4 regions of the Mesorhizobium ciceri biovar biserrulae genome follow, and region 3 is predicted to be linked to each of the others. Evidence: riboswitches for the same ligand, from Rfam matches in the RefSeq annotation. Region 3 holds a riboswitch; each other region holds the start of a gene.
The links. Region 3 has a riboswitch for cobalamin ahead of A4R29_RS10255 (ABC transporter ATP-binding protein). Riboswitches for the same ligand answer to the same signal wherever they lie in the genome.

Region 1 (7,236 bases), 1.4 Mb from region 3:
TCCAGGCTGCCGCCAGTCCGGCGAGGTCGCTGTCGGTGAAGGACAGCGCCACGATATCCGCCGGCGTCTGCCGCAGATCGACCGGCTCGGCGAGGTCGTCGAGCGAGGCGGATGTCGTGGTTAGGATGTGCATCGCAATCCGTGTCCGAAATCAGCCGGCGAGTATACGCTCGATCGCCGGGCGGTTCAGCCCTTTCAGGCCGATGACGACGAGGCGCGAGCGGCGGTCGTCCTGCGCGGTCCAGGCGCGGTCATAGTAATGATTGACGCGCGGCCCGACGGCCTGCAGCAAGAGCCGCATCGGCTTGCCGCCGACCTCGACGAAGCCTTTTACGCGCAGCACGTTCTCTTCTTCGGCGACGGTGGCGACGCGCTTTGCCAGCTCGTCCGGATTGGCGATCGAGGCAATGTCGACGATGAACGTGTCGAAGTCGTCATGCTCGTGGTCGAATGCGCCGTCATGATGGGACTTGCGGTTTTCGATGTCGTCCTCGACGGCGAGACCGAGCCCGAGCAGCACGGAGGGATCGACCTTGCCATGCGAGGTCGGCACAATCTTCACTGCGCGGGCGGAGTGTTCGCCAACGATGGCATTGGCGCGGGCGGTGCCGGCGGCGTCCATCAGGTCGCTCTTCGACAGGATGATCAGGTCGGCGCAGGCGATCTGGTCCTCGAACACTTCTTCCACCGGATCGTCGTGGTCGAGCGTCTCGTCCCCGGCGCGCTGCGCCTGGAGGGCCTCCATGTCGTTGGCGACGCGGCCTTCGGCCAATGCCGGTCCGTCGACCACGGCGATGACGCCATCGACGGTCACCCGGCTTTTCACGCTGGGCCACTGAAAGGCCTGGACCAGCGGCTTGGGCAGTGCCAGGCCCGAGGTTTCGATCAGGATATGGTCGACCCTCGGCGTCAGCGACAGGATTTGGTCGAGCGCCGGGACGAAATCATCGGCGACAGTGCAGCAGATACAGCCATTGGCCAGTTCGACGATGTTTTCCTCGGGGCAGGTGTCGATACCGCATCCCTTGAGGATCTCGCCATCGATGCCGATGTCGCCGAATTCGTTGACGATGATGGCGATGCGCTTGCCGCCGGCGTTTTCCAGGAGATGGCGGACCAGCGTCGTCTTGCCGGCGCCGAGGAAGCCAGTGACGACGGTGCAGGGAACGCGGGATACGGAAGTGGTCATGGTCAATCCTTCAGCATGTCGATGGGTGGAATGCGGGCCACGAGGCCGCGCTTGAGGCTATCGGGGCGGCCACGCCACGGGATCAGGCCATCTTTCGAGGTGGCGAAGAGCTTTGCGCCTGTCACGAGGTCGGCGCCGCTGGTCGCGGTCAGGTCGCCGAAGACATAGCTCCAGCAGCCGTCGCGCAGGATCGCGGCGCTGAGGCGCCGCTTGCAATTGCCAAGGCATTCGACGCTGCGGATGCGGATATCGTCGCCAGCGGCGGCGCGGCGCGTGTCGTCCGTCAGCAACTCGCCGGCGCGGGGATGAGCGTCGGAGCCGGTCTCATTGCGGCAGGAGCCGCAGACGATGATGGTGACGCCGGCCAAGGCATCATCATGGCCGGACGAAATATCCGCTGTGCCAGCCGAAAAACTGCTGTCGTGGTCCAAAGATCGGGCTCCTTGCCCGGAAACCCGCCGGGCGATCGGATTCTACAGTCGCAGACGGCAGGTCTCCTGGCTCGCGAGTCATCGCCTTGGGTAGCCGCCTTCCCGGGAATTCCCAGTGGTTTTCGGCCTTGGCTCTTCGCTTACAGTTGCGGGGACAGCCGCGGATTTGGGATTTTGCCCCGCACCGCATTCCCTCTTAGCCCTTGCCGTTGCGGGCAAGGGACCATCTGGAACCGGATTTAGGCTTTTGCGGGCGGCGGTGTCAACGCGAGCTTACGACACGGCTATGTCGGCCAGCGCCGGCCCCAAATCCCCGGCAGGCGTCACTTCGATGCGTTCGAGCCCGAGCCAACCTTGCATCTGCTTCAATTCCTCGAACAGCTCCGCAGCGGTTTCAGGCGGCGCACCGGGCTCGGCATAGGCCGCATGGACCCGCAGTATGCTGGCCGGGCGATCGGCCTTGAGGTCGACGCGTGCCACGATCCTGTCGCCGAGCAGGAACGGCAGGACATAATAGCCATACTGCCGCTTGTCGGCCGGTGTGTAGATCTCGATGCGGTAATGGAAATCGAACAGCCGCTCGGTGCGCGAGCGCTCGAAGACGACCGGATCGAAGGGTGCCAGCAAGGCGCGGGCCTCGACTTTGCGCGGCAGACGGGCGTCCCGGTGAAGATAGGCCGGCTTGTCCCAGCCTTCGACACGCACCGGCAGCAACTCGCCCGTTTCAACCAGTTCCTCCAACCGGCCTTTCATATCGGCCGGCGACAGGCGGAAATAATCGCGCAAATCGCTTGAAGTCGCCACGCCGTGGGCGCGGGCGGAAATGCGCAGCAATTCGCGGTGCGCGTCCTCAGGCGTCGGCACCGGCAGATCGAGGATCGCCTGCGGCAGCACGCGCTCGGGCAGGTCATAGAAGCGCTCGAAACCGCGGCGGTGCGCCGTGGTGATGCGGCCGGCCCAGAACAGCCATTCGAAGGCGTGTTTGGCATGGCTCCAGCCCCACCAGCCGCCCGAACCTTTCTGGCCCTCCAGCGCGGAAGCGGCGATCGGGCCGCGCTCGGCGACCTCGCGGTAGATCTCTTCGATGTAGGCGGCGTGCTCGCGGCCCCATTTGGCGAGACCCAGATACATTTCCTCGCCCCGCTCGGCGCGCTGCATGCGCCAGCGCATCAGCGGGTATGTCTCGACCGGCAGGAAGGAGGCCTCGTGCGCCCAATATTCGAAAACCATGCGCTTGCGCGTCACAGCCGCGTTGTCGAGCAGAGCGAGCGGGTAGGGGCCAAGGCGCGAATAGAGCGGCATATAATGAGCGCGCACCACCGCGCTGACGGAATCGATCTGCAACAGGCCGGTGCGGGAGAGCGTGCGGGCAAAATGCCGGCGGTCGGGCGTGCCGGTCGGGCGAGGATCGAGGAATCCTTGGGCGGCAAGGGCGATGCGCCGGGCCATCGGGAGCGAGATCTTTTCCTTCATGCAGGTATCACTTTGACGTGTTTTGACCGAGGGTCGAATGGTTGATTCCAACCCATGCTAGCAGGGTTTTGGCGGCATCCATGTCAAGAGAGAAAAGTGGAGTAAAAAGCGAAGGAAATCAAACAGGAGCGGATCGGACCAGTTTGCCGCGATATGCCGTCCAGGTCGATGTTTTGAACAAGGTTTGACTTGCTTCGCTGGAAGTGCTGCGCTAACCCTCGCCGCGTTGCAGCATAGGCCCTTAAAACGGTTCAGCGGTTAAACTGTCACGCTTCCGCATTAGGGTCCGGTGCTGTAATCAACGTGGATTGGCGCCAACGGAAAGCCGAGCATGAACGCACTCTTGAGCTCATACCTGCCCATCGTCCTGTTCATAGGCGTGGCGCTGGTTGTCGGCCTGGCGCTGCTGGCCGCGCCCTTCCTGGTGGCCTACCGCAATCCCGATCCCGAAAAGCTTTCCGCCTACGAGTGCGGTTTCAACTCGTTCGACGACGCCCGCATGAAGTTCGACATCCGTTTCTACCTGGTGTCGATCCTGTTCATCATCTTCGACCTGGAAGTAGCCTTCCTGTTTCCGTGGGCGGTGTCGTTTTCGAAGATCGGCATGCTCGGTTTCTGGTCGATGATGGTTTTTTTGGCGGTGCTGACCATCGGCTTTGCCTATGAATGGAAAAAAGGAGCGCTGGAATGGGATTGAACGACAGTTCAGGCACCCTCGTCGCGCCGAAGCCCAAGGGCATCATCGATCCCAACACCGGCAGGCCGGTGGGGGAGGACGATCCCTTCTTCCTCGAGATCAACAACGAGTTGGCCGACAAGGGCTTTCTGGTCACTTCGACCGAGGCGCTCATCACCTGGGCGCGCAGCGGGTCGCTGATGTTCATGACGTTCGGCCTCGCCTGCTGCGCGGTCGAGATGATCCACACCTCGATGCCGCGCTATGATTCGGAGCGGTTCGGTGTCGCGCCACGCGCGTCTCCGCGCCAGTCCGACATCATGATCGTCGCCGGCACGCTGACCAACAAGATGGCGCCGGCGCTGCGCAAGGTCTACGACCAGATGCCGGAGCCGCGCTACGTCATCTCGATGGGCTCCTGCGCCAATGGCGGCGGCTATTACCACTATTCCTATTCGGTGGTGCGCGGCTGCGACCGCATCGTGCCGGTCGACATCTATGTGCCCGGCTGTCCGCCGAGCGCCGAAGCGCTGCTCTACGGCATTCTTCTCCTGCAGAAGAAGATCCGCCGCACCGGCACGATCGAACGGTAGTCGTCATGGGTAAAGAGCAGATTATTTATGGCAACCCTGAGCCTTGGCTGGGGTTAACGTTCAAAACCTTGGATCAACGATTTGACGTATACGAATCGGGGAAGCGGTTTTATTCTTCCGAGTTCTTAACTGATACAAAATTTGGGGATGCTGGTCTCGGTATCGACATCTTATTGAATGACTGGGAGGCCAAGCTCACAGGCGACCCTCGATCTGTTTTTTATTATGGTGACGTGAGACTGCGGTCGCTCGGTGATCGAACTAAAAATCTGGTTGCAGAAATGTCGGCCAAGGTTTCCTGCGAGGGCTCGTCCGCCAACGGCGCGGCAAGCGAAAAATTGTTTGTGGAGTGCGTTGCGCTGAATGGCGACCCGGCAAATCTTGAAGCCCGGCCGCTTGTCGGAAAGTTGTTTTTTGGGGAGCCAGGCGACGACAATGAATGTCAGGTTTTTTTGGCCCTTGACACTGCCAGAGAGTGCGCTTGGTTCGGTGAGAAAGATCCAGTGTACTCGCGCAATGTTATAGGCTGGTTGGCGAGGTTGTCATGACCGCATCCCTGAGCGAACTGTCGACCTATCTCGGCGAGAAGCTGCCTGGCCGCTTCAGTGAAGCGGTGCTTGCCTATGGCGAGCTCACCGTCCATGTCGAGCCGCGCGATCTGGTCGAGGTGATGACCTTCCTGCGCGACGATGCGCGCTGCCAGTTCATCTCGATCATCGATGTCTGCGGCGCCGACTATCCGTCGCGGGCCAAGCGTTTCGACGTCGTCTATCACCTGTTGTCGCCGAAGCAGAATGTGCGCGTCCGCGTCAAGGTGCAGGCCGACGAGGAAACCATGGTGCCGTCGATCACCGGCGTCTATCCCGGCGCCGACTGGTTCGAGCGCGAGACCTACGATCTCTACGGCGTTTTGTTCTCCGGCCATCCCGACCTGCGCCGCCTGCTGACCGACTATGGCTTCGAAGGCCATCCCTTGCGCAAGGATTTCCCGCTGACCGGCTTCGTCGAGGTGCGCTACGACGACGAGGCCAAGCGCGTTATCTATGAGCCGGTCGAGCTCAAGCAGGAATTCCGCAATTTCGATTTTCTGTCCCCGTGGGAAGGTACGGATTACGTGCTGCCGGGTGACGAGAAGGCAAAGCAGTAAATGGCTGAAACCTCCGTCCGCAACTTCAACATCAATTTCGGCCCACAACACCCGGCGGCGCACGGCGTTTTGCGCCTTGTGCTGGAGCTGGACGGCGAAGTCGTCGACCGCGTCGATCCGCATATCGGACTGCTGCATCGCGGTACCGAAAAGCTGATCGAAGCCAAAACCTACCTGCAGGCGGTGCCCTATCTCGACCGGCTCGACTATTGCGCGCCGATGAACCAGGAACATGCCTTTGCGCTGGCCGCCGAGCGTCTGCTCGGCATCGAGGTGCCGAAGCGCGGCCAGGTGATCCGCGTTCTCTACAGCGAGATCGGCCGCATCATGTCGCATATCCTCAATGTGACGACGCAGGCGATGGACGTCGGTGCGCTGACGCCGCCGCTGTGGGGCTTCGTCGAACGCGAAAAGCTGATGGTGTTCTATGAGCGCGCCTCCGGTTCGCGCATGCATGCCGCTTATTTTCGGCCCGGCGGCGTCCATCAGGACCTGCCGCGTCAACTGGTCGAGGACATCGGCAAGTGGATCGACCCGTTCCTGAAGTCGATCGACGACCTCGACCGGCTGCTGACCGGCAACCGCATCTTCAAGCAGCGCAATGTCGATATCGGCATCGTCTCGCTGGCGGATGCCTGGGCCTGGGGTTTTTCGGGCGTGATGGTGCGTGGCTCGGGTGCAGCCTGGGATCTGCGCAAGTCGCAACCCTATGAATGCTATTCGGAGATGGATTTCGACATTCCGATCGGCAAGAACGGCGACTGCTTCGACCGCTACCTCGTACGCATGGAAGAAATGCGCCAGTCGGCGAAGATCATGCGCCAGTGCGTCGACCTTTTGCTCGGCAAGGAGAGCACCGGCCCGGTGTCGAACCTCGATGGCAAGGTGGTGCCGCCCAAGCGCCAGGCGATGAAGCGCTCGATGGAAGCGCTGATCCATCACTTCAAGCTCTACACCGAGGGTTATCGCGTGCCGGCCGGCGAGGTTTACGCCGCCGTCGAGGCGCCGAAGGGCGAATTCGGCGTCTATCTGGTCTCCGACGGCTCCAACAAGCCCTACCGCTGCAAGCTGCGCGCGCCGGGTTTCGCGCATCTGCAGGCGATGGATTTCCTCTGCCGCGGCCACATGCTGGCCGACGTCACCGCCGTTCTCGGCTCCCTCGACATCGTGTTTGGTGAGGTCGATCGCTAAATGTCAGTCCGCCGTCTCGCAGAAGCCAGCGTCCAGCCAGCATCCTTCGTCTTCAACCGGGCGAATGCCGCGGCTGCGAAGCAATGGATCAAGAAGTACCCGAAGGGCCGTGAACAGTCGGCCATCATCCCGCTTCTGATGATAGCACAGGAGCAGGAAGGCTGGGTGACGAAAGCGGCGATCGAGACGATCTCCGACATGCTCGGCATGCCGCGCATCCGCGGGCTGGAAGTCGCGACCTTCTACACGCAGTACCAGTTGAATCCGGTCGGCACGCGTGCGCACATCCAGGTCTGCGGCACCACGCCCTGCATGCTGCGCGGTTCGGAAGCGCTGATGGATGTCTGCCGCTCCAAAATCCATCACGACCAGTTCCACACCAACGACAAGGGAACCTTGTCTTGGGAAGAGGTGGAATGCCTCGGTGCCTGCGTCAACGCGCCGATGGTGATGATCTTCAAGGACACGTTCGAGGATCTGACGCCGGAACGCCTGGCTGAAATCATCGATCTCTATGACGCCGGCAAGGGTGCTGC
Region 2 (7,236 bases), 1.3 Mb from region 3:
GCCTTGCTGGCATTGTTCTGGACCTACCGGCTCGGCGACAACCCGTCGATCCGTCCCGGCAAGACGCGACCAGCCAATCCGCTCGCCAATATCGGCCGCTTCATCGCCCAGCCCAGGCTCAGGCTGGCCTGGCTGATCGCGTTTGGGCGCTCCTGTTTCTGGACGACGTTCTTCGTCTATGGGCCGCTGTTCATGGTCATTACGGGTGAGGGCAAGCTGGCGGGCGGCCTGCTGGTTTCGGCCGGCAACGCGCTTTTGTTCATGGCGATTTTCTGGGGCAAGGCGGGAAAGCGCTTTGGCGGCCGCAGGACCATGACATTTGCCTATTTCGCCATGTCGGTCGCGCTTCTGGCGGCGGGCTTCGTCGGCGAAACCGTGCCGCTGCTCACCGGCGCCTTCCTGCTCTGCGGCGCCTTCTTCACCATTGCACTCGACGCGCTCGGCTCGACCGCCTTCATGCGCTCGGTGCGCTCCTATGAAAGATCGCAGATGGCGGCGGTCTATCGCACCTATCTCGACTTTTCCGAGCTGACGCCGCCGCTGGTCTATTCGGTGGTGCTGGCCTTCTTCGGCCTGGGCTCGGTGTTCGTCACGCTCGGCCTGCTGGCGGCGGTCTGCGGCTTCGTGACGTGGCGCTATCTGCCGAAATCGCTTTGACCTTCATGGCGCATTCGCAACGGTCGCCGGCGGAATTTGGTTTGCCGGACGCGAGGATTCTGCCTATAGTCGCCGGTGTCGCCGGTTCCATTTTGGAGCCAAGAGGGAATGCGGTAAGGGCGGATTTCGCCCAATGCCGTGGCTGCCCCCGCAACTGTGTGCGGTAGTCCTCTCCATATGCCACTGAAGATTTTTCTTCGGGAAGGTGGGGAAGGACGCTGATCCGTGAGCCAGGAGACCTGCCGGCGACAGGAAACTGACTTCGATGCCCTCGGGTGGAGGGCGAAAGGACAAGACATGACTACCGCTTCCGTCTCCCTCGGCGCTTCCGTCTCCTCGCAGTCGCGCTTCATGCAGCTCGCGCTTGCCGCGCTGCTCGGCATTTTCGTGATGGGCTTTGTCGGCTTCTCGCATATCGATGCGGTCCACAATGCGGCTCACGACTATCGCCATTCGATGGCATTTCCCTGCCACTGACGAGGGGCTGACATCATGAACCTGTTTCGCAACGTCGTGTTCATCGCGGCGATCGCAGGGCTCGTGGCCGGCGTCGTTCTTGCCTGCATGCAGGCCTATGCGACCGTGCCGCTGATCCTGAAGGCGGAAGTCTACGAACAGGTGGGCGGCGGGCATCACCATGACCATGCCGCTCCGGCAGCAACGAATAGCAATGCCATGAGCACAGCCGCTCCGGCCCCTGCCGAAGCGACTGCTGCGGCGGAAGACGAGGGCTGGGCGCCGGCAGACGGTTTCGAGCGTTTCGCCTTCAGCGTGCTTGCCAACATCGTCACCGGCATCGGCTTCGGGTTGATCCTGGTCGCGGTTTCCGAATTCGCCGGCGGCATCGGTGGTTGGCGCCAGGGCGTGTTCTGGGGCCTGGCCGGCTTTGCCGTGTTCACGCTGGCACCGGGCCTCGGCCTGCCGCCGGAACTGCCGGCCATGCCGGCCGCCGATCTCACCCAGCGCCAGATCTGGTGGTGGGCAACGGTGGCGGCAACCGCTGCCGGTCTCGGCCTGATCGCGTTCCGCAAGTCGCTGCCGCTGGCGATCCTTGCCGTCCTTTTGATCGTCGCACCGCATGTTGTCGGGGCACCGCAGCCCGACAGTTACGAGACGGCGATTCCGGAAGGGCTGCATCACCAGTTCGTGGTGGCGGTGACCGTGACCAATCTGGTGTTCTGGCTGGTGCTCGGCGCGGTTGTCGGCGTGGTGCGCGGCCGCTTCACCGGCACCGCGACCAGCCTGCGCGACAGCTTTGCCTGATCGCAAGACACTGACCTTCCTCATCGGCGGTGCGCGCTCCGGCAAGAGCGCGCACGCCGAAATTTTGGCGACCGCCTTGCCGCCGCCCTGGACCTATATCGCCACGGCGCAAGCCTATGATGACGAGATGCGTGAGCGCATCGCGTTGCACCGGTCGCGGCGCGGCGAAGGCTGGACGACCATCGACGCACCGCTCGATCTCGCGGGCGCGCTTGCCGCCTTGCCGGACGATCGGCCGGTGCTTGTCGACTGCCTGACGCTGTGGCTGACCAACCATATGCTGGCCGAACACGATTTCGAGCTGGAATGCCGGCGATTGGCGCAGGTGCTGTCGCGGCCGCGCGGCCCCTGGTTCGTGGTGTCCAATGAAGTCGGACAAGGCATCGTGCCGGACAATGCACTGGCGCGCCGGTTTCGCGATGCCGCCGGCCGGCTCAACCAGCAGGTCGCGGCGATTGCCGATACGGTGCTGCTGATGGTGGCGGGGCTGCCGCTCAAGGTGAAATGATATGACCGATATCGACAATAAGGATGAAGAGCGCCACCGCGCCAAGATGGCCAAGCGCAAGGCGGTGCAGGATGCCGAGGTGGCGAGCAAGACGGTCGAGAAGGGATTGCTGATCGTCAACACCGGCCCGGGCAAAGGCAAGACCACGGCCGCCTTCGGGCTGGCGCTGCGGATGCTCGGCTACGGCAAGCGCGTCGGTGTCGTCCAGTTCATCAAGGGCAAGTGGCACACCGGCGAGAAGGACGCCTTCGCCGCCTTCGGCGACCGTGTCGTGTGGCACGCGATGGGCGAGGGGTTCACCTGGGAAACCCAGGATCTGAAGCGCGACATCGCTGCCGCCGAAGCCGCCTGGGCCAAGGTGCTCGAACTGATGGCCGATCCGTCGATCAGCCTGCTGGTGCTCGACGAATTGAACATTGCGCTGCGCTACGACTATCTCGATCTCGACAGAGTGGTTGGCGCGCTAAAAGCGCGGCGCGAGGGCCTGCATGTCGTTGTCACCGGCCGCAACGCCAAGCCGGCGCTGGTCGAGGCCGCAGACCTCGTCACCGAAATGGGCGTGACCAAGCATCATTTTTCCGCCGGCGTGAAAGCGCAGCAGGGGATCGAGTTCTGAGTGTTCCTCAACCTCCCCAGACGGGGGAGGGTGAGGTTAGGTCACAACGATGACAACGACCGAAACCAACCCGAACAGAGCGATCAGCAGATAGTCGGCGACGCGATAGAGTTTCAGCGCCTGCCTGATGTCGAGGCTGTCGGCTTCACGCCGCCCACCTTCGCCCATGAAGACGTCGTCGACCAGCACGCCGCCATAGAAGCGCGGGCCGGCGAGCGCCAGGCCGAGCGCACCGGCCATCGCCGCTTCCGGCCAGCCGGCATTGGGCGAGCGGTGTTTTTTCGCGTCGCGCCGCACCGCATGCCAGGCTTTTTTCGCATCAGCGCCTTTGACGAAGAACGCCGCCAGCACGATCAGAAGCGCCGTCAGCCGCGACGCCGGCAGGTTGATCCAGTCGTCGAAGCGCGCCGCCGCCCAGCCGAACGCCTCGTGGCGCGGGGTGCGGTGGCCGATCATCGAATCGGCGGTGTTGGCGGCCTTGTAGGCGGCGCCGCCGGCCAGGCCGCCGACGCCGGTCCAGAAGGCAGGGGCGACGATGCCGTCGGAAAAATTCTCGGCCAGGCTCTCGATCGCCGCGCGGCAGACACCGGCCCGGTCGAGCGTTTCAGGGTCGCGACCGACGATCCGCGAAACGGCAAGGCGGGCCAAGGCGAGGCCGCCGGTGTCGAGGGCGTCAGCCACCGCCTCGACATGCTCATAGAGGCTCTTCTGCGACAGCAGCGACGTTGCCAGAAGGGCCGTGATGACCAAGCCCATGGGAACGAACCAGAACAGGATCTGTACGCCCAGGCCGACTATCGCCGGCACCAGCACGATGACCAGCAGCGCCTGGACACCGCGCTTGCGACGCAGCGCGTCGGGATCAGTGGCGCGGTTGAGCCTGCGGTCGAGAAAGGATATCAGCCTGCCGAACCACGTCACCGGATGGCCGATGGCGCGAAACAGCCAGTCGGGGTAACCGAGGGCGAATTCGACGACCAATGACAGGAAAGCGATCAGGACTGACATGAAGCTTCTTAATGGGGCGGTTGTGGACCATGGTGGAAGTCTTGGCCGCGCGAGGGTGCTTTTCCCCAACGCCCTGCTGCCTTTCGTCGACCTCTCGACCGGTATCAATCCGCACTCCTACCCGCTTTTCGACCTGCCCGCCACCTCGCTGTCGCGGTTGCCGGAAGCCGCGCGCACACGCGACCTGACAGAGATCGCGGCCAGCACCTACGGCGCGCCGTCGCCAGCCAACGTCGTGGCGGCGCCTGGCACGCAGATCCTGTTGCCGCGCGTTGCGTCGCTCATCGCGCCCGGCAAGGCGCTGGTGCTGGGTCCGACCTACGCCGAACATGCCCGCGCTGCCGCGATCGCCGGGCATCAGGTGACCGAGGTCGATAATTTCGAAGCGTTGGCTGACGCCGACCTCGTCATCATCGTCAATCCGAACAATCCGGATGGACGTGTCATAGAGCGCGACCGGTTGCTGGCTCTGGCCGCCGGATTGCGCGCCAAGGGCGGACTGCTGGTCGTCGACGAGGCGTTCATGGATGTCGGCCCGCGTCAGCACAGCCTCGCGGGCGATGTCGGTCAGGGCGGCCTCGTCGTGCTGCGCTCGTTCGGCAAGTTCTTTGGCCTGGCCGGGCTGCGGCTCGGCTTTGCACTTTCCGATGCTGCGACGGTCGACCGGCTGGAAACGCAATTCGGACCATGGGCCGTTGCCGGCCCGGCGCTGGAATATGGCGTCCGCGCGCTTGCCGACATCGGGTGGCAGGACGTGATGCGGGCGTCGTTGGCCGGTGAATCGGCGCGTCTCGATGCGCTTTTCGGCCGCTTCGGCGTTCCTGTTGCGGGCGGAACCACACTGTATCGTTTCCTCAGTCTGACCAATGCCGCCGATTTGTTTGCAGCGCTCGGCGAGCGCGGCATCCTGCTTCGCCATTTTGCCGACCGGCCTGACGTTCTGCGCGCCGGCCTGCCGGGCAGTGAGGAGGAATGGCAGCGGCTCGAATCCGCACTTGCCGAATGGGCGTCGCGGCGCAAGCATCAATCGAAGGGTTCCAAACAATGATCCATGTCTGCTCGCTGGCAAAGATCGAGGAAACGGTGGCCAGGACCGGCGCCGACCGCATGCTTTCGCTGCTCGCCGCCGGAACGGAGGTGGTGCGGCCGGCCTCGATCTCGAGGGAAAACCACCTGCATCTGGTCATGCACGACATCGCGGTGGCGCAGGACGGCATGACCATGCCGGGCGAAGACCATGTCCGCAATCTGCTCGATTTCGCGCGCCGGTGGGACCGGGCAAGGCCGATGCTCGTGCATTGCTATGCCGGCATCAGCCGCTCGACGGCTTCGGCCTTTATCATCGCGGCAGCACTGGCGCCGAAGCGTGACGAGGCCGAATTGGCGCGGACGCTGCGGGCGCTGTCGCCTTCGGCAACGCCCAATCCGCGACTGATCGCCGTGGCCGATGCGTTGCTTGAGCGCAACGGCCGCATGGTCGAGGCGATCGAATCGATCGGGCGCGGCGCGGACGCCTTTGAAGGCACGCCCTTTGCGCTGAGGATCGACAGCTAGCTTTGCCCCCATATCGTTGTTCGTCTGATCCGCCTCCTCCATCGCCTCGTTTGTTCAAGAGGACCTGGAATAGCGATGACAGCGCTTGCCACTGGTTTGGAGGCTACGTCAACCACTCCGCGAGCTTCGCCTTGCGCACATCTTGCAGCAGGCTGATGAAGCCGTCGGCCTGATATTCTGCCGTCAGCCGGCCCTTCTCCGCCGTCGCGATGCTGGCGTCGCCGACGACGCCGTTCGGGTTGAGATCGCTGGCGATCCAGGCGAAGGCGTGGGTGCCGGTGTGGCGCAGCAGCGAAAATTCCTTTTCGGCCTTGGCGACATTGGAAACGAAATTGTCTGATTTGCCCATGTCCACGAGGTCCGGCCGGAAATGCAGCATCAGCGAGGTCTCGACATCGCCGCCATGGATGCCGTGACGGTCCTCCAGTTCGGTATACATGCCGGCCGGACGGCCAAAACGCTGCCAGCTGGTCTTCACCGCCAGCATCTTTTCGCGCACGCGCAATTCGCGCGTGACGATGCCCATGATCTCCTCGTTGCCGCCATGCGAATTGACCACGATCAGCTTGCGCACACCGGCGCGCGCGATCGACAGGCCAAGCTCGGTCCAGGCTTCGATCAGCGTGGTTGCCGGCAGAGTGAGGGTGCCCGGCGCATGCAGGTGTTCGTTGGACTTGCCCACGGCCTGCACCGGCAGGATGCGGATGTCGAGATCGTCGGGCAGGCGCGAAATGACCGTGTCGAGCATGCCGTTCATGATCGACGTGTCGGTCGAAACAGGCAGATGCGGCCCATGCTGCTCGATCGCCGCCACTGGCAGCACGGCGATGGTCGCCTCGGGATCGATCGAGGCGTATTCGGTGGTCCGGTAGTCGCCCCACCACACGCGTCTTTTGGGTACGGTCATGTCATGCCTCTTCAATGGTCAGGCAGACCTAGCGCGGGACGGGCGGCCTGTCGATCACCCCGCCGCGATGGCCTCGATTTCGACCTTGAATTCGGGCCGGGCAAAGCCGGAAACAATCATCAATGTCGACGCTGGCGCGGGGCTCGAAAACAGCCGGTCGCGGACGTCCATATAGGGCCGCAGATGCGCGCGGTCGGTGACATAGGCGTTGATGCGCACGATATCCCTGAGACCCAGGCCGGCTTCGCCGAGAATCGCCGCGATGTTTTGAAAGCAGAGTTCGGCCTGCGCTCCGGCGTCTTCGGGAATCAGGTCGTCGGCGGTGATGGCGACCTGGCCCGAGCACAGCACAAGCCGCTTGCCGGCCGGCACCTCGACGCCGTGACTGTAGCGGGCAAAGGGCGGCTTGATGGACTTCGGGGTGAGGAATTTGAACATGGCAATCTCCTGGATGCCGCCACCTAAAGCCGGACTCATTACACCTTCAAGATGGCGGTGCATGTTGCCCGGGCGATTGTGGACAGCCGTTCAAAAAATAGGCACGATGCCTTCCGTACAGCATGACCCGTTCGCGCTTGGCATGGCAACGTCTTTCAAGCGGGCGGTCCCGGCGCCAGACGCCGGTGGCATGTGTCTTGCTTCTTGAATCTTTGGTGTCGAGCCTGGCGCGTGGCGCGCCGGAGCAAACAGAGGGTGGTGTCGATGTACGGAAAACAGAAGATC
Region 3 (7,236 bases):
CTACTACATTCCGTTTTCCGGCTATGCGCAGTTCATCGCCAGCGATTTCAGCGATGCCGCACCCACCACGCGGCCGCCGGAAGAGGACGAGGCGGGTTTGAGGACACTGCGCAGGCTGCGCACTTCACTTGCCTGGCTGCCATCGCTGCGTGGCCGCCTGATCCGATCGGCGGCCGCCAAATTTCCCGCCGAGGACTACGTGCAGGACTGGCTCAACGTCTATGCCAGCGACCGGCAGACCAAGTTCAACGAGATGGAATATCATTTGCCGTTCGAGGAAGGGCCGAAGGCGCTGGCCGAGATCATCGAGCTGACCGAGAAGCGCTTTCCCGAGGTCTATTTCCCGATGGAGGTGCGCTCGGTCGCGCCGGACCAGTTCTGGCTTTCGCCATTCTACAACAGGCTGACCTGCTCCATCGCTATCCACCATGACGCCGCGAACGATCCTTTGCCGTTCATGCGGGCGGCAGAGCCGATCTTCCGCAGATATGGCGGCCGGCCGCATTGGGGCAAGATGCACAGCCTGAAAGCGGCGGAGCTGAAAAAGCTCTACCCGCGCTGGGACGATGCCATGGCGGCGCGCCGCGACATCGATCCGGAAAACCGCTTCGTGTCGCCCTACATGGCCGGCCTGTTCGGCATCGAATGATGAGCACCTATTTTTCCACCCTCTCGGATGCGCTGAAGACCGCCGGCATCTTCCGACCCTGCCTGCTGCTCGACCGCGATCGGCTGGACGGAAACATTGCCCTGGTAAAAGGGAGGCTGGATCCCGGCCTGGCCGTGCGGCTGGTCGACAAATCGCTCGCCTGCCTGCCGCTGCTTGCGCATATAGGCAAGGCGCTTCGCCATGAGCGCTTCATGACCTTCCACCCGCCGATCAGCGAGGCGGTGCTGAAGGCGTTTCCGGATGCCGATCTGCTCTACGGCAAGCCGATGCCGATCGGTGCGGCAAGGGCTGCGCTGGTGAAGGGTGATGCCGACTGGTCGCGTGTCTGCTGGCTGATCGACAGCGAGGAGAGACTGGCGGAATACGGTGCTCTCGCTGACGAACTCGGCATCGGCCTGCGCATCGCTTTCGAGATCGATGTCGGGCTGCATCGCGGCGGCTTTGCTGATCCCGCGGCCTTGTCGAAGGCGTTGAGCGCGTTGCCGGCCCGGCTGCATTGCGAAGGCGTCATGGCCTACGAGGCGCATGCGCCTCTCATTCCCGGCCTTTTCGGCGGACCGGCAAAGGCATTGGCGGAGGCGTCGGCGCAGGCTGCGGCGTTCGTCGCCTGTCTCGGCGCCGACCACCGCCGCATCCTGAACATCGGCGGCAGCAAGACCGCGCTGCTTCATCGTGGCGGCGCGGCCAATGAAGTGTCGATGGGCTCGGCCTTCGTGCTGCCCAGCGACTTCGATACGCCAGGCCTCGACGGCTTCCAGCCGGCGGCTTTCATCGCTACGCCGATCCTGAAAGTGGTCGAGCCGATGCTGCCTGGTCCGCCGGCCGTTACTCGCCTGCTGCAGGCGCTCGGCCGCTTCCCGCGCAAGGGCTGCTATCTCTATGGCGGCAAGTGGATGGCCGAGCCGGTCTTCCCCCAAGGCATGAAGACGAACGGCCTGCTCGGCCTGTCCTCCAACCAGCAATTCATGGGCTTGCCCGCCGATGCGACCGCAAGGCCAGGCGACTACGCGTTTCTAAGGCCGACGCAGAGCGAGGCCGTGCTGCAGCAATTCGGGTCGATCGCCGTGTTTTCCGGCGGAAAGGTCATCGATCGCTGGCCGGCGCTGCCGATGGCGTGATCGAGCTACGCCTTCACCGGTACCCAGATCTCCAGCCCGCCATTGCCGCTGTGGGCATCGAACTCCGGTCCATAGCGCTCGAATTCCGGTGCATCCGCGATTTCGTGACCGGAGGCGGGCAGCCAGCTGTTCCAGATCGTGTTGATCGTCCGGCGGATGGATGAGATGTGCTCGCGGTGCGAGAACACCGCATATTTCTGCGCCGGCACCCGCACCCGATAGAAGTCCTTCGGCAGATCCGCAAAGCCGGACACTTCGACGCCGACGACATAGTCGAAATTGCCCGCGTCGTCGCCGTTAAGGCAGACGCCGTAGAAAACGCCTGAGATCTCGCCGGGGATGTTGCCGATATAGGGTGCAAAACGCTGCCACTGCATCGGAATCCCGGCGCTGGTTTCACAGCTGTAGCGTTCGCCGAGGCCGGCGATCAGGAACGGCCGGCTGGTCTCGAAGCGCGGTGGTTCGAGATTGGTGAGGAAGGACTGGCCCATCAGGATCGGCTCCACGAGGTCGAGGTTGTTGGTCGAGCCTTGCGCGCGCACCAGTTCCGGCGTGGTGCCGAACTGATCGCGGAAGGCACGGGTGAACGCCTCATGCGAGTTGTAGCCGGCGTCGAGCGCGACGACGAGGATGTCGGGCGCTCCGCCGGCCAGCTTGCGCGCCGCCTCGGTCAGCCGGCGTGAGCGCATGTAACCCATCACCGAGCGGCCGGTTGCGGCGCCGAAGGCGCGCGTCACATGAAAACGCGACACGCCGCTGCTTTGCGCGACATCGTCAAGCGAGATCGCCTGCGGCAGATGGCTCTCGACGAACCACAGCGCTTTCTCGGTCGGGTTCATGGGGCTCCTTTTCGCATTGGCCGGATCATCTTGGCGTTTCCTGGCGCGGCCAGTTTGATCGAAATTGCGCATCCCGTGCAATCTGCGCCGATCCCATGGGCTTTCGCTTGACAGCGGGCCGCGTCATCTCCTAAGAATGTTATGTTATTACATAAAGTGAGCGTGCAATGCCTGTTTCCCTTAGCTGGCCCACCACTTCGTCCGAGAAATCCATTGCGAAGAGTTTGGTGGAAATCTACGCTGAAGTGGTGATGGTCCCCGAGCCGAAAGGCGAGGGGTGAAAAGGGAACACGGTGAGGCCTGTTCAGGTCGAGGCCGTGGCTGCCCCCGCAACTGTAAGCGGCGAGCAAAATCCGTGAATGCCACTGGCCGGCAAGGCTGGGAAGGCAGGATGGCGCAACGACCCGCGAGCCAGGAGACCTGCCATCACTGAGTTGACCGGACGGGGTGTGCCGGGAGGAAACGCGAGTCCCGGTCTTGTTGGCCGGTTCGCCAGCTTCCTTCCGTCGCCAGTTTTGGAAAGTGACGGAAAGTTGGACGGCTCCATCGATCATCGCATCACCATGCGCACGCTTTGCCGTCCCCGCAATCCGGCGGGCTGCAGCCGATGAGCGCAGCGCTTCTCGAAGCCCATGACCTCTGTGCCATGGCGAATGGGCGGAATCTGGTCCAGGCGGTCAGCTTCTCGGTGGCCGCTGGCGATCGCCTTGCCATCATCGGTCCCAACGGCGCCGGCAAGACGACGTTGCTGCGCATGCTGTCGGGCATGATGCGGCCAAGTTCCGGCGAGGTGAAGCTTGGCGGGCGACGGCTCGATGGGATTTCTGTCGCCGAGCGGGCACTGCATATCGCCGTGGTCGGCCAGACCGACCAGCCCGATCCGCGGCTGGCGGTGATCGATTATGTCGAGCTTGGCCGGGTCCCGCATGCCGGGCTGCGGCGCAGGCGCGAGGAACGCGATATCGTCGTCGACGCGCTGCGCCGGACCGGCCTGCTGCCGCTGCTTGGCCGCACCATCGGCTCGCTGTCGGGCGGCGAGCGCCAGCGCGCCCAACTGGCGCGCCATCGCCCAGCAGCCCAAAATCCTGTTCCTCGACGAACCGACCAACCATCTGGACCCGCGCGCCCGCGGCGAACTGCTCGACCTCGTGGCAGGCTTTGAGATGACGGTGATCGCGGTGCTGCACGATCTGGCGCTGGTAGCACCCTTCGCCACCAGGGTGGCGGTAATGAACCATGCCCGCCTGCAAGCGCTCGCCGCACCGCGCGAAGCGCTGGCCCAACAGCTGATCCGCGAGATTTTCGGCATCGATGTGCTGCGCCTGCGCCATCCGACCGAGGATCGAGAGTTGACGGTGTTCGAGGTTCCGAACCGTGCCGCGCCGCCGTCGTGATTGAAGCCGTTCCATAGTCGACCCGATCCCACCCACAAGGAGCATACCCGTGAAACGCCTCGCTTTTTCGCTTGCCGTCTCGCTGCTGACCTCGACCGCCTTCGCCTTCCCGGTAACCGTCGACAGCTGCGGCAAGCCGCTGACCTTCGACGCGCCGCCGAAGCGCGCTGTCATCCACGATCTGAACATGGCCGAGATGGCTTTCGCGCTGAAATTGCAGCCGTCAATCGTCGGCCTGACGGGCATCACCGGATGGTACAAGGTCGGTTCCGAATTCAAGGCAGAGCAGGGTTCGATCCCGGAGCTGGCGCCGAAATATCCGACGCTCGAAAACCTCGTGGCCGTGGAGCCGGATTTCTTCTTCGCCGGCTGGTACTACGGCATGAAGCCGGGTGGCGAGGTGACGCCCGACACGCTTGCCCCGCACGGAATCAAGACGCTGGTTCTGGCGGAAAGCTGCGTCCATCTCGACAAGAGCCGCCCCGCCGCCTCGATGAACCTGCTCTATGGCGACGTCGAAAAGCTGGGCAAGATCTTCGGCAAGGAGACAGAGGCTGAAAAGCTTGTCTCTGGCTGGAAGGCGCAGCTCGCCGACATCACCGCCAAGGTCGGCAGCGCCAAGGGCACGCGGGTGTTCCTCTACGATTCCGGCGAGGACAAGCCGTTCACCGCAGGCAAGTTCGCCATCCCCAGCGCCATGATCACTGCCGCCGGCGGCGACAACATCATGGCTGACATGGACACCAGCTGGGGCAACACGGATTGGGAAACGGTGGCGTCGCGCAATCCGCAATTCCTCATCCTGCTCGATTACCAGGACGGTGGCGGCTACAGGAAGCTGCTCGATTTCCTGAAAGCGCATCCGGCCATGAAGGAGACAGACGCGGTCAAGAACGAGCGCTTCGTCGCCCTCCGCTACGCCGAGCTGACGCCCGGACCCGCCAACATCGAAGCGATCGACAAGATCGCCAAGGCCATGCACCCGGAAGCATTTTGAGCTTGCGCCATCCGGCATTTGCGTTGGCCATGCTGGCGGGAGCGGCGGCGATCGCCGCTCTCGCTCTGCTGTCGATCGCCTATGGCTCGACGCTGATCCCGCTGGCCGACGTTGTAGCAGCGCTTGGCCGCGCAATCGGCTTAGGCGGGCACGACGTGTCCGGGCCGGTCGGCAAGATCGTCGTCGATCTGCGGCTGCCGCGCACGATCCTGGCCATCTGCGTCGGCGCGGGCCTCGGCGTCGTCGGCGCGCTGCTGCAGACAGTGACCCGCAACGATCTCGCCGATCCGTTCCTGTTCGGCCTGTCGTCGGGCGCCGCCGCCGGTGCTGTTTCCGTCATCACCGTCTTCGGCGACAGCTTTGGCATCTGGACGTTGCCGGTCGCGGCCTTCACCGGCGGCATATTGGCCGCCGGCGTCGTCCTGCTGCTGGTCGCGCGGGTGAGGGGCCAAGGGCCGGAGCGGCTGATCCTCGCCGGCCTTGCCGTGTCCTTCATGTTCACCGCCTTGACCAACTACCTGGTCTTTGCCGGCGACCAGCGCGCCGCCCACTCCGTGTTGTTCTGGACGATGGGCGGCCTTGGCCTGGCGCGCTGGGACAATATCTGGTTGGGCGCGCTGGGTGCGGGCACCATTCTGGCTTACGCGCTGTGGAACCACCGCCGGCTCGATGCCTTCCTGGCCGGCGAAAACGCCGCCGAAAGCCTTGGCGTGCCAGTGGCGCGCATGCGCCGAATGACGTTTCTCGTCGCCGCCTTCTCGACGGCGATCCTGGTCTCTGTCGCCGGGGTCATCGGCTTCGTCGGGCTGATGATCCCGCATCTGTCGCGGCCGCTGGCAGGCCCCTTGCATCTGCGCCTGGTTGCCAGCTGCGCCGTCTTCGGCGCGGTGCTTTTGCTGGCCAGCGATCTTCTGGCCCGAACGCTGCTGCCGCCGCAGGAACTGCCGATCGGCATCATCACCAGCTCGGTCGGTGCGTTCTTCGTCGTCACCATGCTGATCCGCAACCGGCTTTGAGCGCGTTTGGCAACCGGTCGCCGGATCACACGGTCCAGAAATAGCGCACGATGTGGAAGAACACCGGGGCGGCGAAGACCAGGCTGTCAGTTCGGTCCATCATGCCGCCATGGCCTTCGATGAGATGGCCCCAGTCCTTGACGCCCTGGTCGCGCTTGATGGCCGAGGCGACCAGCCCGCCTAGGAATCCCATCGAGCAGGCGACGAAGGCCACGGCTGCCGCCTGCAGCGCCGAAAAGGGCGTCACGAACGACAACAGCGCGCCGAGCAGGCTCGCCGACACCAATCCGCCGATCAGCCCTTCCCAGGTTTTCGACGGCGAGACGTTCGGCGAAAACCGGTGTTTACCAAACAGCTTGCCGAAGATGTACTGCAGCACGTCGCTGCCTTGCACGACGATGATCAGGAAGGCGATCAGCAGCAGGGTGCGGCCCTCGAAGCCTGGCACGTCGAGTGTCAGCAGGGCGGGGACGTGGCTGACGCAATAGACCGAGATCATCACCGCCCATTGCTGCGCGGCGATCCGCTCGAGGAAGCGTTCGGTGTCGCCATGCAGCGCCGTGATGGCCGGCATCAAGAGGAAGCAGTAGACCGGAATGAAGATGACGAAGAGCCCGTACCAGGCGGTCCACACCAGCCAGTACTGAAACGGGATGATGATGCCGAACATGCCGAGCAGCACCCAATGGTCGCTGCGGCGCGTATGCGTCAGCGTCACGAATTCGCGCAGCGCGGCGAAGGAAATCAGCGCAAACAGGATGGTCATCCCGTAACGGCCGAAGAAGAAGGCGACCGTCATCAGCGCCACCATCACCCACCAGGCGTTGATGCGCTGCGTGAGATTGACAAGCGTCGAGCTCAGCGGCTTCGGCGCTCGCGCCGAAAGGATGGTGGCGACGATGCTGGCGGTGGTCAAAACCGCCAGCAGGCCGATGATCAGGATGGAGATCTCGTGGCGCATCAATCGTCTCGCTCGGGACGCGGGTTGAGCGCCAGAAGCGCGGCGTGGGCGCGCTCGAGAAAGGCGCGGCGTTCTTCGCCCGGGCCAACCGCGACAGGCGCGCCGAAAACGACGCGGCACAGCAGCGGCACCGGCAGGAACTGGCCCTTGGGCAGCACGCGCGACATGTTCTCGATCCAGCACGGGATCAGCTCGACCTCAGGCCGCGCCGTCGACAGATTGTAGAGCCCGGAGCGGAACG
Region 4 (7,236 bases), 460 kb from region 3:
CGTCCGGCAGCGCCAGCCATGTCTGCAGGCCGGATACCGACATCGGCGCGCCACGCAGTTCCTCCGGCGTACGCTCCGAATGGACGATGCCGCGGCCGGCGGTCATCAAATTCACGTCGCCGGGCTGAATGACCATTTCGGTGCCGAGGGAGTCGCGGTGCCGGATCTTGCCGTCGAACAGATAGGTGACCGTCGACAGTCCGATATGCGGATGCGGACGGACGTCCAGCGCCTGGCCGGCCCGCAGGATCGCGGGACCCATGCGGTCGAAGAAGATGAACGGACCGACCAACCGCCTTTTTGCCGTTGGCAGGGCACGGTGCACCTGAAAACCACCGATGTCCTTGGCGTTCGGAACGACCATCAATTCGATCTGATCGCTGGCGAACGCATCGCCCACCTCAGGGTCTTTCCCGGGGAAGAAGCTCATGGACTCTCCTTGTCGGTGGTCGAAGGCCGCCTGGCCGCATCAGGCAAAGCGGATGGCCGCCTTTGCCCGCAGCTTGGCCGCCACCTCTTCGCGATTGCGCGGATGCTGATGGGTTTCCAGGGAATCGAGCAGTTCGCGCGCCGAGGCCGCGATGGCGTCGACGGCATGATCGAAGGCGTGCTGGTTCTGCTTCGAGGGTCGCGTCGTTCCGCTCAGCTTGCGGACGAACTGAAGGGCCGCGTCGCGCACCTCGTCATTGGTTGCCGGCGGATCAAAATTGAACAGGGTCTTGATGTTTCTGCACATCGCTTCCGTATCTCCTCTTGTCCTTGAGCTGTTTCAATCGCAACGAGTTATATCCTCGATCATGATCATGTCCAAAAACCGGTGAGGCGAGGCCATCGTTCGGACCGGCCTCAATCCGCGTCGAGCGGCTCCGTTCCAACCGGCTTGCCGTCGCGCGACAGCCTGATCTTCTCGACCTTGTCCTCGGCGGCCTTCAGCAGCCGGTCGCAATGCGCCTTCAGCGCCTCGCCACGTTCATAGATCCTGATCGACTGGTCGAGCGGCACGTCGCCACGCTCCAGATCATCGACGATCTTCTCCAGCGCATCGAGTGCCTGCTCGAAGCTCATCGCCTTGACGTCTTCGTTGGTCTCACCAGCCATCGTTCATCCTTTCATCAGTCGACCGACATGGGCGGCGACCGAAAATGCCAATCCCTGCAGATCGTAGCCGCCCTCGAGCAGGCTGACGAGCCGGTTGCCGCTGTGGCGTGCCGCGCGCTGCATCAGCTGGCCGGTCGCCCAATCGAAATCATCCTCGGTCAGATTGATCTCGGCCAGCGGATCGCGGTGGTGCGCGTCGAACCCGGCCGAAATGATGATCAGGTCGGGCGCGAAATTGTCGAGCGCGGGCAGGACGCGCGACAGGAAGGCATCGCGAAACACTTCGCTGCCGGTCTGCGGCGCCAGCGGTGCGTTGACGATGTTGCCGGCGCCCGTTTCGGTCTTCGCTCCGGTGCCGGGATAAAGCGGCATCTGGTGTGTCGAGCAATAGAGCACCGAGGGATCGTCCCAGAAAATATCCTGCGTGCCATTGCCGTGATGCACGTCCCAGTCGACGATGGCAACGCGCTCGACACCGTGTTTCTTCTGCGCATAACGCGCCGCGATCGCCGCCGTGTTGAACAGGCAGAAGCCCATGGCCGTGGTCTTTTCGGCATGATGGCCGGGCGGCCGGGCGGCGACGAAGACGTTGTCGGCGCGGCCCGAAAAGACATCATCGACGGCGGCGTTGGCGGCGCCGATCGCGGTGATCGCCGCTTGCCAGCTCTTAGGACTGGCAGTGGTGTCGGCATCGATGCGGGCAATCCCCTCGTCGGGAATGGCGGCGCGCACGCGGGCGACGAAATCGGCAGGATGCGCGTAGAGGATGGTGGCCTCGTCGCCTTCCGGCGCCTGGATACGATCGAGCCCGGCAAAGGCTTCCTCATCGAGCACGCGCTCGATGGCACGCAGGCGGTCGGGCCGCTCGGGATGTCCGGGCGGCGTGAGATGCTCGAGGAAGATCGGATGCGTGTAGAGACGGGTGGTCATCGTCCTAATCTAGTGACCCGGATCGACAAAGGCCATGCACGGGCGGCCGATGACTGGGGAAAATCGCGCCTGCGTCCATTCGCGTCGCCGCGGGCATTGGCCTCGCCGGCGCTTCGGCGTAAGGTTCTTGGTACTGCCTGGTGCCCGCCGCAAGCGGGAGAATCGGGAACACGGTTGAATTCCGTGGCGTGCCCAACGCTGTGAGGGGGACCGCGCCGGTAAATGCCACTGTCGATGACGGGAAGGCACCGGACGCGGGTTGATCCCAAGCCAGAAGACCGGCCTGGCAGGCATCGTCATCCGCATGGTCAGGCGGATGACATCACAGCGACGTGCGTCCATTTGGACGCACAAAGTACGCTCTGACCGTTTTGAATCTGCAATCGCAAGGGGACAAGCGATGCCGGAACATATGACCGCTGCCATTGACGATGGATTCGACCAGAATGCGCGCGATGCGGTCTATCGCGCCATGTTCACGCGGCGCGACGTGCGCAGCCATTTCCTGCCCACCGCGATCGATGACGACGTGCTGGCGCGGCTGCTGCTTGCCGCCCATCATGCGCCATCGGTCGGCTTCATGCAGCCATGGAATTTCATTGTCATTCGTGACATCGAGCGACGCGAAAGGGTGCGCGACCTGTTCCTGGCCGCGCGCGAGCAGGAACTGCCGGCGATCGAGGCGGAAAAACAGGCGCTGTACCGCAAGCTCAAGCTGGAAGGCATCTGCGAGAGCGCGCTCAACATCTGCATCACTTGCGACCGGCAGCGCTCGAAAGGTTCGCCTCTGGGACGCTGGCACAATCCGGAGATGGATCTCTACAGCACCGTCTGCGCGGTGCAGAATTTCTGGCTGGCCGCGCGTGCCGAGGGCGTTGGCGTCGGCTGGGTGAGCATCATCGAGGCTGAGGCGCTGAAGCGGCTGTTGGCCATTCCGGATCACGTAACGCCAATCGCCTATCTCTGCGTCGGCCGTGTTTCCGAGTTCGCTTCCAAACCGGACCTTGAAACGCATGGTTGGGGACGGCGGCTGCCGCTGCCGGAACTGATCATGAGCGAGACGTTTTCCGGGCAAGGCGAGACACAGCTGAAGTCCACCGTGGCGCGCCTCAACACCGTTTCTGCCTCACCAGACACCACCTGCCCGGCCGATCAGGGTGTGGCGCCGGCCGTACCCCAGCGCGAACCGCCGAAGGAGGCGAGCGCCTTGTCCTTGAGCTCCCTGAACTTCGACGACGCCTCGGCCAACCGGGCGTCCCAGGCCGGATCCGGCACCTGGCCCGCGATGGTCTTGAAATAGACCTGCATCAGGCAAGCGATGGCGAAAGGCTCGATGAAGGCCGCCTTGAACGCCCAGGCGAAGACGATGGCGAGCACGAAGGCCCAGCCGGCGAGCTGGCCGGGCATCAGGAACAGAATGGCGCCGGCAGGCGCCAGCATCATCAGAAAGATGACGAACGACACGCCCCACATGATGACCGCCAGCCAGACGGCGTTCTTGACCATGACCTTGCCGTTCTGGGCATAGAGCACGACGCCTTGGCGCGCCGTCTCGAAGGGTGAGGCTGAATTGATGCGGATGTTGTAGCCGAGGATGATCTCGTCGACATAGGTCAGCGACAGGCGGATCACCGTGTTGATGAAGGAGACCAGGCCGCTCAGGCCCGGTATCGGCAGGAAGGCGGCGATACCGCCGAGCAGGCCGGTGATGGCGCGGATGGCACCCTTGACGAGTTGGTCGACGACGAAAAGGATATTGGCCTCGGCAAAACGCTGGGCCACGACATCCCTGGCGTAGGCGATCTGGTCCTGACCGCCGGGAATGTCGCGGCCGTCGATCAGATGAACCATGACGGCGATGTGGCCGGCCTTGACGATATAGAGGATGTATTCGCGGATCCAGTAGACCGCGATCGAGACGATGCCAAACCCGACCACGCCGCCCCACAGGGCAAAGGACATGGGCCCGTCGGGATCGGTGGAGATATGGCCGACACCATAGCCGACCGAGGCACCGGTGCCGGTCGCCATGATGTAGGCCAGCGTGATGCCGAAATAGACGATCATACGAAAGACGATGAACGGCCAGGTCCGCATCATGATGGACACCGACCGGCCGATCTCGAAATCCCACATGTGCCCCGAATCTCCGCCTCAGAGATGGTGGAAGAGGATGAACTCAACCCGGCGATTGTCAATTGCCGGCCCCTGACGCCGAAGCGCGACGAATTCGGGGCAACGGTTTTCTTTCGCAGCCTTTCGCCGGCGCGTTGTCTGACGGAGCATCAAACGAAAAACCCGCCTGTGCGGCGGGTCACCGGCGCAAATCAGCACCATGGACGAATATGTACCTTAGCTGAGGGCAGGTGTCAAGAAAAAATTCCTATCGGGAACAGATGCCGGCACGAAAGCTCCGGTGGGAACTCAATTCGACTGCGGATCCGGCTTCTTGAGCAGGCCTTCGAGCAGTTGCTTGAACGCCGTCACCACCTTCTTGGACGTCGCTTCGGGGTCGTCCGAATTGGCGATCCGTTGCGCTGCCTGGCTGCTCGCTCCGTTGATCAGTCGCGAGGCCGTCTCGGGGTCGAGGCTCGAGACAACGACCCCCTCCTCCTGCAGCGCGGTCAGATGGTCGGTCATTGACACGATGCACGCACTGGCATTCGGCCATTGCGCTGGATCCCCCAGCACGGCCGGGCCATCCCGGAACATGATGCGCTGGATTTCCGGCTCCAGCGCCATCTCGATATAGGTCGAGCACTCGTCGACGAAATGCTGCCAGCGGGTCGGCGCTCTCGACGCGACCTCATTGATGCGCGCCGCCATCTCGCCGTCGATCTGGGCTATGACCGCCTGCAGCAGCCCCTTCTTGTCGCCAAAATGATGATAGAGCGCGCCGCGCGTCAGCCCGGCCGAAGCGGTGAAATCATCCATCGAGGCTTCCGCATAGCCTGTTGTGCCGAAGGCATGGCGGGCCGCCGCGATCAGCTTTGCGCGCGTCTCGGCGATCATCTCCTTGCGGGGTCTGTGCATGGCTTCTGGCCCTATTCACATACGTAACGTATGCCAATTGACATACGCGGCGTATGCTCTATTTAACAATCATACGCTTCGTATGTAATTGCCGAATCGTCCTTTGTCGAGGAACCACCCATGCAAAATCCCTATTCGGAAATCTTTCGTGCCCCCGGAGCCAAGGGCTTTGCGGCCGCCGGATTCATGGCGCGCCTGCCGATCGCCATGGCGCCCATCGGCATCGTGGCGATGCTGTCGCAGACGCGTGGCGAATACTGGCTGGCCGGAGCCGTCTCGGCAACATACGCTCTGGCCAACGCTTTCGTTGCGCCGCAGATATCGAGACTGGTGGACCGCCTGGGCCAGACACGGATCGTCGTGCCCACCACCATCATCGCGGTGCTGGCTTTCGCCGTCCTGATAGCGGCGGCCAACCAGGACTGGCCGGTGTGGACGCTGTTCGTGTCGGCCCTACTGGCCGCGGCCATGCCAAGCATGCCGGCGATGGTGCGGGCGCGCTGGACAGAGATTTTCCGCGGACGGCCGCAGATGAACACCGCATTCGCCTTCGAGTCCGCGGCCGATGAACTGGTCTATATCGCCGGGGCATCGCTATCGGTCGGTCTCAGTGCTGCCCTGTTCCCGGAAGCCGGCGTTCTGGTGAGCACATTATTTCTCGCATTCGGATCAGCGGCCTTCATCCTGCAACGCTCGACGGAGCCGCAAGTGCGGCCGGTGGACCATGGCTCAAGCGGCTCGGCGATCCGCCTGCGGCCGGTTCAGATCATCACCTTCGCCCTGATCTTCATCGGCGCGACCTTCGCGACGACGGAAGTCAGCACCGTGGCGATCACCAAGGAGCTTGGCCAGCCCGGCGCCGCCAGCCTTGTCATCGGCGTTTACGCGCTGGGATCGTTCGTGCTCGGCATCATCGTCGGCGCGCTCAGCCTGAAGGCGCCGCTGCAACGCCAGTTGGCCATCGCAGTCGCCCTCGTCGCGCTCGGCACGCTGTTGCCGCTCACCGCCGACACCGTGCCACTGCTGGCGCTGACTGTGTTCATCAGCGGCGTGGCGATCTCGCCGACCTTCATCACCGCCTTCGGCCTGATCGAGCGGCATGTGCCGGAGGCGATGCTGACCGAAGGCATTACCTGGGTCATGACCGGCATCGGCATCGGCATGGCGCTCGGCTCGTTCGCGGCCGGCGCGGTGGTCGATGCGTTCGGTGCCCAGAACGGGTTCTGGGTCTCTGTGGCTTCAGGCACGATCGCGCTGGCCACGGTGCTGCTTGGCCAGCGCAGCCTTGCCACGGCTGAGTGCGAGATGGACGGATGCGAAGCAGCCGCGATTGCTGCGGAATAGTTCCGGCGCGCCCGGGCCTTAGGCCGGGCGCGCCGCTCTAGGCGGCCGGGCCTGAAATATTGACTCTTCTTGGGTGCGCCAATGCCAAAACTATCGTTGGCGCCCCATGCAACATCACCTCTTTTTCGAAGACGAAGCCACATTTCTCCAGCACCCGTCGCGAAGCCGGATTGGCGGGGCGGACGAGGCCGACAACCCGATCGGCACGCAAGGGGCCGAACGCGGTGCGCAGTGCTTCCGTCACCAATTCCGTGGCATAGCCATGTCCCCAGCTCGCCGGATGAAGATGATAGGACAGGTTCAGACCGTCGAAATCCGCCGATACCGTGACGCCGCCGAAGCCGACCAGCTTTTCGTCCGCCTCGACCGCCCAGCGGCCAAAGCCGTGCTTGTCCCAATGACCGATGTCGCGCGTCAGCCGCGCGGCGCTCTGCTGGGCTGTATCCGGGACAGGGTCCGGACGATGAGCAACAAGCTCCCGGCGCGAAAAGAGGTCGATCAGGAAATCCAGATCAGCCTCTTCTGGGCGGCGCAGCAAAAGCCGCTCGCTGCGCTGGCTGGAAGGCAGAGACGCATTCATCCGTCTTCTCCGGCAACCGGATCGGCGGGAGGCTCAGAGGATCTCCGTCTTGGCGATGTGGATGCCAAAACCTTCGAGGCCGACATAGTGGCGTTCGCGCGAGGCGATCAGGTTGATCGAGGAGATGCCGAGATCCTTGAGGATCTGGGCGCCTAGCCCGATCTCGCGCCACTCGTTTTCGCGGCGGCGCGCCTCTTCGTGATCCTCGCGGTCGCCGCTTGCCGGCCGCTTGCGCTCCTGATGCGCAACGC

Region 1: linked by a shared signal. The riboswitch ahead of A4R29_RS17045 (DUF1636 family protein) and the one ahead of A4R29_RS10255 (ABC transporter ATP-binding protein) in region 3 are both predicted to bind cobalamin.
Region 2: linked by a shared signal. The riboswitch ahead of A4R29_RS16880 (CbtB domain-containing protein) and the one ahead of A4R29_RS10255 (ABC transporter ATP-binding protein) in region 3 are both predicted to bind cobalamin.
Region 4: linked by a shared signal. The riboswitch ahead of bluB (5,6-dimethylbenzimidazole synthase) and the one ahead of A4R29_RS10255 (ABC transporter ATP-binding protein) in region 3 are both predicted to bind cobalamin.

The regions. Positions count from the first base shown of each region.
Region 1 covers NZ_CP015064.1:3,639,771-3,647,006, reverse strand. The annotation lists gene cobN (cobaltochelatase subunit CobN) at 1-133, opposite strand, end outside; gene cobW (cobalamin biosynthesis protein CobW) at 152-1,189, opposite strand; gene A4R29_RS17045 (DUF1636 family protein) at 1,192-1,620, opposite strand; cobalamin riboswitch at 1,660-1,863, opposite strand; gene A4R29_RS17040 (winged helix-turn-helix domain-containing protein) at 1,894-3,093, opposite strand; gene A4R29_RS17035 (NADH-quinone oxidoreductase subunit A) at 3,425-3,790, shown strand; gene A4R29_RS17030 (NuoB/complex I 20 kDa subunit family protein) at 3,781-4,362, shown strand; gene A4R29_RS17025 (hypothetical protein) at 4,368-4,910, shown strand; gene A4R29_RS17020 (NADH-quinone oxidoreductase subunit C) at 4,907-5,509, shown strand; gene A4R29_RS17015 (NADH-quinone oxidoreductase subunit D) at 5,510-6,700, shown strand; gene A4R29_RS17010 (NADH-quinone oxidoreductase subunit E) at 6,701-7,236, shown strand, end outside.
Region 2 covers NZ_CP015064.1:3,605,360-3,612,595, reverse strand. The annotation lists gene A4R29_RS16885 (MFS transporter) at 1-657, shown strand, start outside; cobalamin riboswitch at 714-918, shown strand; gene A4R29_RS16880 (CbtB domain-containing protein) at 955-1,134, shown strand; gene A4R29_RS16875 (CbtA family protein) at 1,150-1,920, shown strand; gene cobU (bifunctional adenosylcobinamide kinase/adenosylcobinamide-phosphate guanylyltransferase) at 1,913-2,428, shown strand; gene cobO (cob(I)yrinic acid a,c-diamide adenosyltransferase) at 2,430-3,044, shown strand; gene cbiB (adenosylcobinamide-phosphate synthase CbiB) at 3,081-4,052, opposite strand; gene cobD (threonine-phosphate decarboxylase CobD) at 4,051-5,100, shown strand; gene A4R29_RS16850 (tyrosine phosphatase family protein) at 5,097-5,606, shown strand; gene A4R29_RS16845 (creatininase family protein) at 5,710-6,513, opposite strand; gene A4R29_RS16840 (RidA family protein) at 6,568-6,951, opposite strand; gene A4R29_RS16835 (ABC transporter substrate-binding protein) at 7,216-7,236, shown strand, end outside.
Region 3 covers NZ_CP015064.1:2,264,167-2,271,402, forward strand. The annotation lists gene A4R29_RS10240 (D-arabinono-1,4-lactone oxidase) at 1-649, shown strand, start outside; gene A4R29_RS10245 (alanine racemase) at 649-1,788, shown strand; gene A4R29_RS10250 (AraC family transcriptional regulator) at 1,794-2,627, opposite strand; cobalamin riboswitch at 2,863-3,069, shown strand; partial or broken gene A4R29_RS10255 (ABC transporter ATP-binding protein) at 3,235-4,021, shown strand; gene A4R29_RS10260 (ABC transporter substrate-binding protein) at 4,071-5,018, shown strand; gene A4R29_RS10265 (FecCD family ABC transporter permease) at 5,048-6,034, shown strand; gene A4R29_RS10270 (phosphatidate cytidylyltransferase) at 6,060-6,995, opposite strand; gene A4R29_RS10275 (lysophospholipid acyltransferase family protein) at 6,995-7,236, opposite strand, start outside.
Region 4 covers NZ_CP015064.1:1,804,876-1,812,111, reverse strand. The annotation lists gene A4R29_RS08070 (pirin family protein) at 1-430, opposite strand, end outside; gene A4R29_RS08065 (DUF2277 domain-containing protein) at 470-736, opposite strand; gene A4R29_RS08060 (exodeoxyribonuclease VII small subunit) at 847-1,098, opposite strand; gene A4R29_RS08055 (histone deacetylase family protein) at 1,102-2,028, opposite strand; cobalamin riboswitch at 2,150-2,329, shown strand; partial or broken gene bluB (5,6-dimethylbenzimidazole synthase) at 2,333-3,058, shown strand; gene A4R29_RS08045 (hypothetical protein) at 3,181-4,164, opposite strand; gene A4R29_RS08040 (TetR/AcrR family transcriptional regulator) at 4,453-5,061, opposite strand; gene A4R29_RS08035 (MFS transporter) at 5,182-6,405, shown strand; gene A4R29_RS08030 (GNAT family N-acetyltransferase) at 6,443-6,985, opposite strand; gene ribB (3,4-dihydroxy-2-butanone-4-phosphate synthase) at 7,019-7,236, opposite strand, start outside.